DNA from 3 places in the Clostridium pasteurianum DSM 525 genome. Region 2 is predicted to be linked to each of the others. Evidence: riboswitches for the same ligand, from Rfam matches in the RefSeq annotation. Region 2 holds a riboswitch; each other region holds the start of a gene.
What was found. A riboswitch is a leader RNA that binds a small molecule or an ion and turns the genes downstream of it on or off. The one in region 2 is predicted to bind S-adenosylmethionine.
Positions count from the first base shown of each region.

Region 1 (2,328 bases), 800 kb from region 2:
ATTGGCAATGGAAGATATTCTGGCGTTTCATTGATTGCAAATCCAAACATCATTCCCTGATCACCTGCTCCTATAGCTTCAATATCGTCTTTTTCTCCCTGTCTAGCTTCTAATGCTTCATCTACCCCCTGAGCTATATCTGCTGACTGTTCATCAAGTGAGGTTATTACTGAGCAGGTACTAGCATCAAATCCATATTTTGCACGATCATATCCTATTTCTGCAATAGTTTTTCTAACTATTTTAGGAATATCTACATAAGCCTTTGTTGATATCTCCCCAACAAGTAATACTAAACCAGTTGTTACCACAGTTTCACAAGCAACTCTTGAGTTCTTATCCTTTTCTATAAGTGCATCTAATACTGCATCAGATATTTGATCGCATATTTTATCTGGATGTCCCTCAGTAACAGATTCGGATGTAAATAATCTTGTCATTTTCAATCACCTTCTAAATTAAATTTATATATAAATATTAAATATCTTTATAATTAAAAAAAATCATTTAAAGCAATATACTTTATATTATACATATTTATTTTATAGGTTTTATAGGAAATCTTGCTTCGTATTATAAAATTATTATGAATTTAATACAATAGTAGTTTGAGCTTTATAAATTGTTTAATATTGTAAATAATTATATAAAATAATTTCAATTTCTATAAACTAAATGATTTTTTCAATAATTAACATTAACTTTATTTAAGTCTTATTTTTTCATTTGTTTCAATTTGTATAAGGACTCCATCTTGAACAACTAGTGTTACTGAACCATATTTTATTTCACTTAATAATTGCACTATTTTTTCTAAATTTGCTTGAGAAACAGGATTTTTCTTTTTATACAATCTACTTACATTATTTGTACCTTCCAAAATATTTTCCCCCTAAAAATATAATTTTTTCAAATAATTCATTATCCTCCTAGTCACTCAACACATAATAAAAACCTCCCTATCCAATATATGGATGAAAGAGGTATTTTAACTCATATAACCTCCCTCATCTATCGTTACCATTCAACTGCAGGATTTGGCACCTTTCTAAAAAATACATATGAAGGTTGCCGAAGCTTCATCAGGCCAGTCCTTCTGCTTCTCTTGATGAGATCAATTTAGTATTACTTTATAGCGAATTATCTTAATTATTATTGCAACGTCGTCTACTAAACATATAAGAAAAGTAGGTATTTAATCACACTAAAACTTACTTAATATATTTTTAACATATAAATAGGATTTTGTCAATGAATTAAAAATATATTAGCAAAATTACTCTGTATGAATATAAAGGCTACTGAATATATATTCAGTAGCCTTTACCTCGTTAAATTATACTTATTTTGCTTCTTTTTTCATAAACAGTGAATTATCCTGATTATACCACCAATCTGTATAAGGTAATTTAACTCTAGCTGCTAGATTTTTTTCAAAACTTCTGTTTCTTATTGTATCAAGTACTGTATATGCAAAATCCAAGGTTCCTTTATACCCAAATATCATATACTCATCATTAACGCATAGTGCAGATGCACCCTGTTTTATTGCCCATACTGTAGTTCCCGGATGACGTGAAAAATATATATCAGGTTTATATTCATTTAGTATATTAAGTATTTCATAATTTTGCTGGTCTGCTACACTTACTTTAAAATTGTAAGGTGAATTCTCATCTAAGTATTTAAGTGCTGCTGGAAGTTCTCCATTATCATGCTTCTTATCATGATGCCAGGATGCTGCCCATACTACTTCCATACCTAATTCCTGAAGCACGCGGGATACCTCATAAGTATAACCAGGTCCCATTCCAAGTACTGCTCTTAAACCTTTAAGTTCCTTCTTTACTTCTTCTATTTTAGGTAAGTATATAGCCCTTTCTCTCTCTATATAGGCTTCAACTTCTGCTTCCTTATTTATAACCTTTCCTATACCTCTAAGCCAGGTTTCAAAACCGGCAACTCCCAATGGATTTATAGTTTTTACAAAAGGAACTCCATATTTTTCTTCCAGGCCATTTCCAAGATAAGATCCCAGCACACCACATATACTTACTGTTGCCAAGGATTCTGACAAGTGAGAAAGCTCTTCAACTGTGGAATTTCTATACAAAAATAGAGGCTTAACACCAAAATTTGAAAATATACTAATTATTTCCTCTCTGGCACTTTCATAAAAGTTTTTAAAATTTATTACGCTAACTTTCTTTTCTGGCGGTTTAACAATACTTGTAAGTACAGCATGATCTGAAGCATCAAAACCCGTTGCCCAGATTCTTGATCTGAATCCTTCACAATGTACTGCTGCTATAGGTACTGGTATTTCCT
Region 1 is NZ_CP009268.1:3,610,972-3,613,299, forward strand. It holds gene metK (methionine adenosyltransferase) at 1-440, opposite strand, end outside; gene CLPA_RS20595 (YezD family protein) at 704-880, opposite strand; SAM riboswitch class I at 1,005-1,115, opposite strand; gene CLPA_RS16275 (nitrogenase component 1) at 1,343-2,328, opposite strand, start outside.
Region 1: linked by a shared signal. The riboswitch ahead of CLPA_RS20595 (YezD family protein) and the one ahead of CLPA_RS12815 (trans-sulfuration enzyme family protein) in region 2 are both predicted to bind S-adenosylmethionine.

Region 2 (2,328 bases):
GGCTGGACAGGGAACTATAGCTCTTGAAATAATAGATGAATTAAAAGATGTAGATGCTATTTTAGTACCAATAGGTGGCGGCGGATTGATAAGTGGTATATCCGTAGCAGCAAAAGCTTTAAATCCTAATATAAAAGTCATAGGAGTTCAATCAGATGGGGCAAGTGCGATGAAGGTGTCTTTTGATACGGGTATATTAACTGCATCAGATAAAGTTGATACTATTGCAGATGGAGCGGCAGTAAAACAGCCAGGAGATAAAACTTTTGAGGTAGTTAAAAAATATGTAGATGAAATTGTAACTGTAAGTGATGCAGAACTTATAGAAGCTGCCTTTGTACTTTTAGAAAAACATAAGCTTGTAGCAGAAGCTACTGGAGTTATGTCCTTAGCTGCTTTAAAGAGATTGAATTTTAAAGGTAAAAAAGTAGTTTCACTAATAAGCGGAGGAAATATAGATGTAGTAACTATAGCTTCAATGCTTAATAATGGATTATTGTCTAGAGGAAGAATATTCTGTTTTTCAGTTAAATTACAGGATTCTCCAGGACAATTATTAAATATTTCAGAAATATTGGCAAAACAAAAAGCAAATGTAATAAAATTAGATCATAATCAATTTAAAGCTATTGACAGATTAAAAGATGTTATGCTTGAAGTTACTGTAGAAACTAATGGACATGAGCATATACAGGAAATAGTAAAAGCTTTAAATGAAGCAGGATATGATGTTTATAAAGTTTATTAATATTAAAAAATATGTTGACATTATAAATAAAAATGTATATCATATTGATTAAGGAAAATTTAATAGATACGAATATTGTTCTTATCAAGAGAGATGGAGGGACTGGCCCAATGAAATCCAACAACCGGCATTTATATTTAAATGTGACGGTGTTAATTCCAGCAGAAATTTTTTCTGAAAGATAAGAAAAGAAGCCAATAGTATTATTTGCTGCTTTTCTTATGAAAAGCAGCTTTTTATGTTGCAAAAATAAGATCAAAATTATGATAAAAATAAGTTAAATTGTTTATTATAAAAATTCAATATATAAGCTCTTATCAAGAGTGGTGGAGGGATAGGCCCGATGAAACCCGGCAACATTCAACTACAGTTGAAAATGTGCTAATTCCTACAGAATTTTCTGAAAGATAAGAGGCGATTTTATAGCCTCTCATCTTTTAGAGGCTTATTTTTATTATCAATAGTATTATTCTGTTTATAAATTCTATTTAGTCAGTTTTGTATTTTCATCTAATATTTATAATATAGATTAAATTTGAGAAATTATATGTTTTACCGGGGAGGGATTTTTATGTCAGAAAATTGTAGGAGATTAGAAACAATTATGGTTCAGGGTTCTAGGGAGAAAGAAGATATAAAAGGTGCTATAAGCACACCAATATATCAGAGTGCAACTTTTAAGCACCATGGATTGAATGAGAGTACGGGATATGATTATTCAAGATCAGAAAATCCAACAAGGGAGGAACTTGAAAATACAATTGCAAAACTTGAAGGTGGGAAGGCTGGATTTGCTTTTTCAACGGGTATGGCAGCTATAGATGCAGTTATAAGACTTTTTATACCTAAAGACCATATAATTGTATCGGAAGATTTATATGGTGGAACCTATAGATTATTTGAAGAAATATACAGAAGATATGGTATTGAAACTACTTATGTAGATACAACAGATATAAAAAAAGTTGAAGAATCCATAAAGAAAAATACTAAGGCTATTTTTATAGAGACACCTTCAAATCCTATGATGAGAATAACGGATATAAGTAAAATAACATCCCTTGCTAAAGCATTTAAAATATTAACTATAGTAGATAATACATTTTTGAGTCCATATTTTCAAAGACCACTTCTATTGGGAGCGGATATAGTAATTCACAGTGGAACCAAGTTTCTAGGAGGACATAATGACACTCTTGCAGGAATCATAGTGGCAAATAAATTTATTGAGGAAATTAAATTTATGCAGGTATCTACTGGAGCAGTGTTGTCCCCCTTTGATAGTTGGCTTATATTAAGAGGGATAAAAACTCTGGCTATAAGATTAGAAAAACAGCAGAAGAATGCAATAAAAATATCTAAATGGCTTAGTGAATGCAAAAGGGTTAAAAAGGTTTATTATCCAGGACTTAAAGCTCATAAGGGGTATGATATATCAGTAAAACAGACTACTGGTTTTGGATCAATGATATCTTTTGAGGTAAATGAAAGAGAAATTATTGAGAAATCACTTAAGAAATTTCAAACTATATATTTTGCAGAAAGTCTCGGCGGTGTTGAAAGTCTCATAACTTATCCTT
Region 2 is NZ_CP009268.1:2,812,744-2,815,071, reverse strand. It holds gene ilvA (threonine ammonia-lyase) at 1-748, shown strand, start outside; SAM riboswitch class I at 827-936, shown strand; SAM riboswitch class I at 1,060-1,162, shown strand; gene CLPA_RS12815 (trans-sulfuration enzyme family protein) at 1,320-2,328, shown strand, end outside.

Region 3 (2,328 bases), 1.4 Mb from region 2:
TAAACTCCGTGGTACCACTCTACTTAGGTAAGAACCTCACTTTATAATATAACGGATTAACCGTACTACTTTTTAGTAGTAATGCTCCCAAGCGAGTTCATATATAATCATCACTGTTTTGCAGCAATCAACAGCTCTCTTTAGATGAGTTCAATATTACTATTCTTGTTCAAGGCAAAATATAATAATGTAATTATGCCACTATATTATAAGTTATAAAGTATTTATTGTCAATAAATTAAAATAAAAAAGCTAAGATAAAAATCTTAGCTTTTCTTTGGCTGCCCTAGCAGGACTCGAACCCACACAATGCCTGAACCAGAATCAGGTGCCTTACCAATTTGGCTATAGGGCATCAGCAACAATTAATATTCTATCATTTTTTTTATAAATGTCAATATAAATCTTATGAAAATTTTAGAATAAATAGTTTCATGCAGGAAAATATTCCCTTTATACAACATAGAGGTGAATTCTATTATGATATTGTTCTCAAGGATGATACTAAAATTAATGCAGGTTTTTTAGGAACGGTTTCAGCAAAAGATGATAAGGATATATATTTAGCTTTAAAAGAATTAGATGAAATATTAGTTAAAACTGGTGCACAAAAGACAGTGGACAGTAAATATTTCAACATAGGAGTTAAGGATTTAGATAAATTATATGCAAATAGAATAAGGAGTATTTTACTAAATATAAGATAAATAAAAATCAGATTGACTATTGACATTACACAGATATAATGTTAATATAATAAAAATAATTTATTTCTGAAATATTTTGAAAATTTAATACAGAGTACTCTTATCAAGAGTGGTGGAGGGACTGGCCCTTTGAAGCCCGACAACCGGCATTAATTTAAATGTATCGGTGTTAATTCCTACAGGTGTGTAATATTTTGAAAGATGAGAAATTTAGTATAAACATAAATTTTTTTATAGCAAAAACTACTTTTCTTATAGGAAAAGTAGTTTTTGCTATAATTGATTTCACCTGACTAACTTGGCGTAAGTCTCTCACGCACTCTGTACAGCCCTCACACAAAATCGAAAACAAGATTTTAGTTCTCTGCTTGCACTCTGTGAAAGCGACCAAATACAAAATAAATTTTGTTTTGTCTGCTTTTCTTCAAGTTGGAGTTCTACGCCAAGTAAGCCATGCATTTGCAGTTCTAAAATTCAGATGGGGTAAAAGAATCCCCACCTGAATTAAGAACTTGCTTCAATTTTAGAGATTTAAATAAATGGAGGTATTTAAAATGGATATAGGAGATAGGTTTCTAAACATTCTCAATGATAACGCTGGAAATTTTAAAAATGATGAGGCCTTTGCTATTTGCCCTAAAGTTTTTTATGAAAACTTAAGTGAAAAAGAAATTTCTGCTATGCAGGAACTTTACAGCAGAGCTTATAAAAAGGCACAAGAGCAGGTTAATAAAAATAAATATAATGGTTTTAATGACTTTTTTAATGGGAGTGGAATATAAAAGTTTTAGATGAATTGAGATTATAGTATTTAAATATAAAACTACAGTACTATTTATAGAATAGATTATATAAATAACGCTGTAGTTTTTTGTGGCTAAAATAAAACTATCCTAAAAAATCTGTGTGAATTTTCTTCAGTGGAGTTTACACAGATTTTTTTATTGAATATGTTTTAGTTAATAAATAGCTAATATTATAAACTTAATTTTAATATTATTTTTGAAAATTACAAATTTTATACGAATTATTTAATTTATTAATTACAAGTTGGTTTACTATGTATTCTATGTTATAATAAGTGGTACAAAATACTTGTTTTTATTTGGTATTTTGTAAAAAATAATAAAATTTTAGAAAAAGTTAAAATAATATATAAATTAAAATATCTAAAAATTTTTAAAAGGGATGATGTACAAATGAAAATACTAGGGAAAATAAAAGTAAGAGTAAAAATGGTATGCGCTTTTCTTATTATAACAGTATTAATTGCTGTAGTGGGAGTAATTGGAATGAGTTCATTAAAGAAGGTTAATGCAAATTCACAAGATATGTACAAAAATAGTCTGCAGAATATTTATATGCTTACAGATATGCAGAAAAATTTAATAAGGGATAAAAGTGATATAATACAATTGGTTTATCTAAAAAATCCTGTAAAAAATTTTGCATTAAAGCAGGAGATTAATACTAATGTCAGTACAAACAATATACATATAGCTAATATTGAAAAAATACCCATGAAAGATTCGGATAAAAAATTATGGGATACATATAAAAGTCAATTACAACAGTATAGAGAAGACAAAAAGAAAATTTTACAATTGGTTGACAATAATGA
Region 3 is NZ_CP009268.1:1,389,848-1,392,175, forward strand. It holds T-box leader at 1-182, opposite strand, end outside; tRNA gene CLPA_RS06220 (tRNA-Gln) at 279-355, opposite strand; gene CLPA_RS20395 (hypothetical protein) at 435-707, shown strand; SAM riboswitch class I at 805-915, shown strand; gene CLPA_RS06230 (hypothetical protein) at 1,262-1,489, shown strand; gene CLPA_RS06235 (methyl-accepting chemotaxis protein) at 1,907-2,328, shown strand, end outside.
Region 3: linked by a shared signal. The riboswitch ahead of CLPA_RS06230 (hypothetical protein) and the one ahead of CLPA_RS12815 (trans-sulfuration enzyme family protein) in region 2 are both predicted to bind S-adenosylmethionine.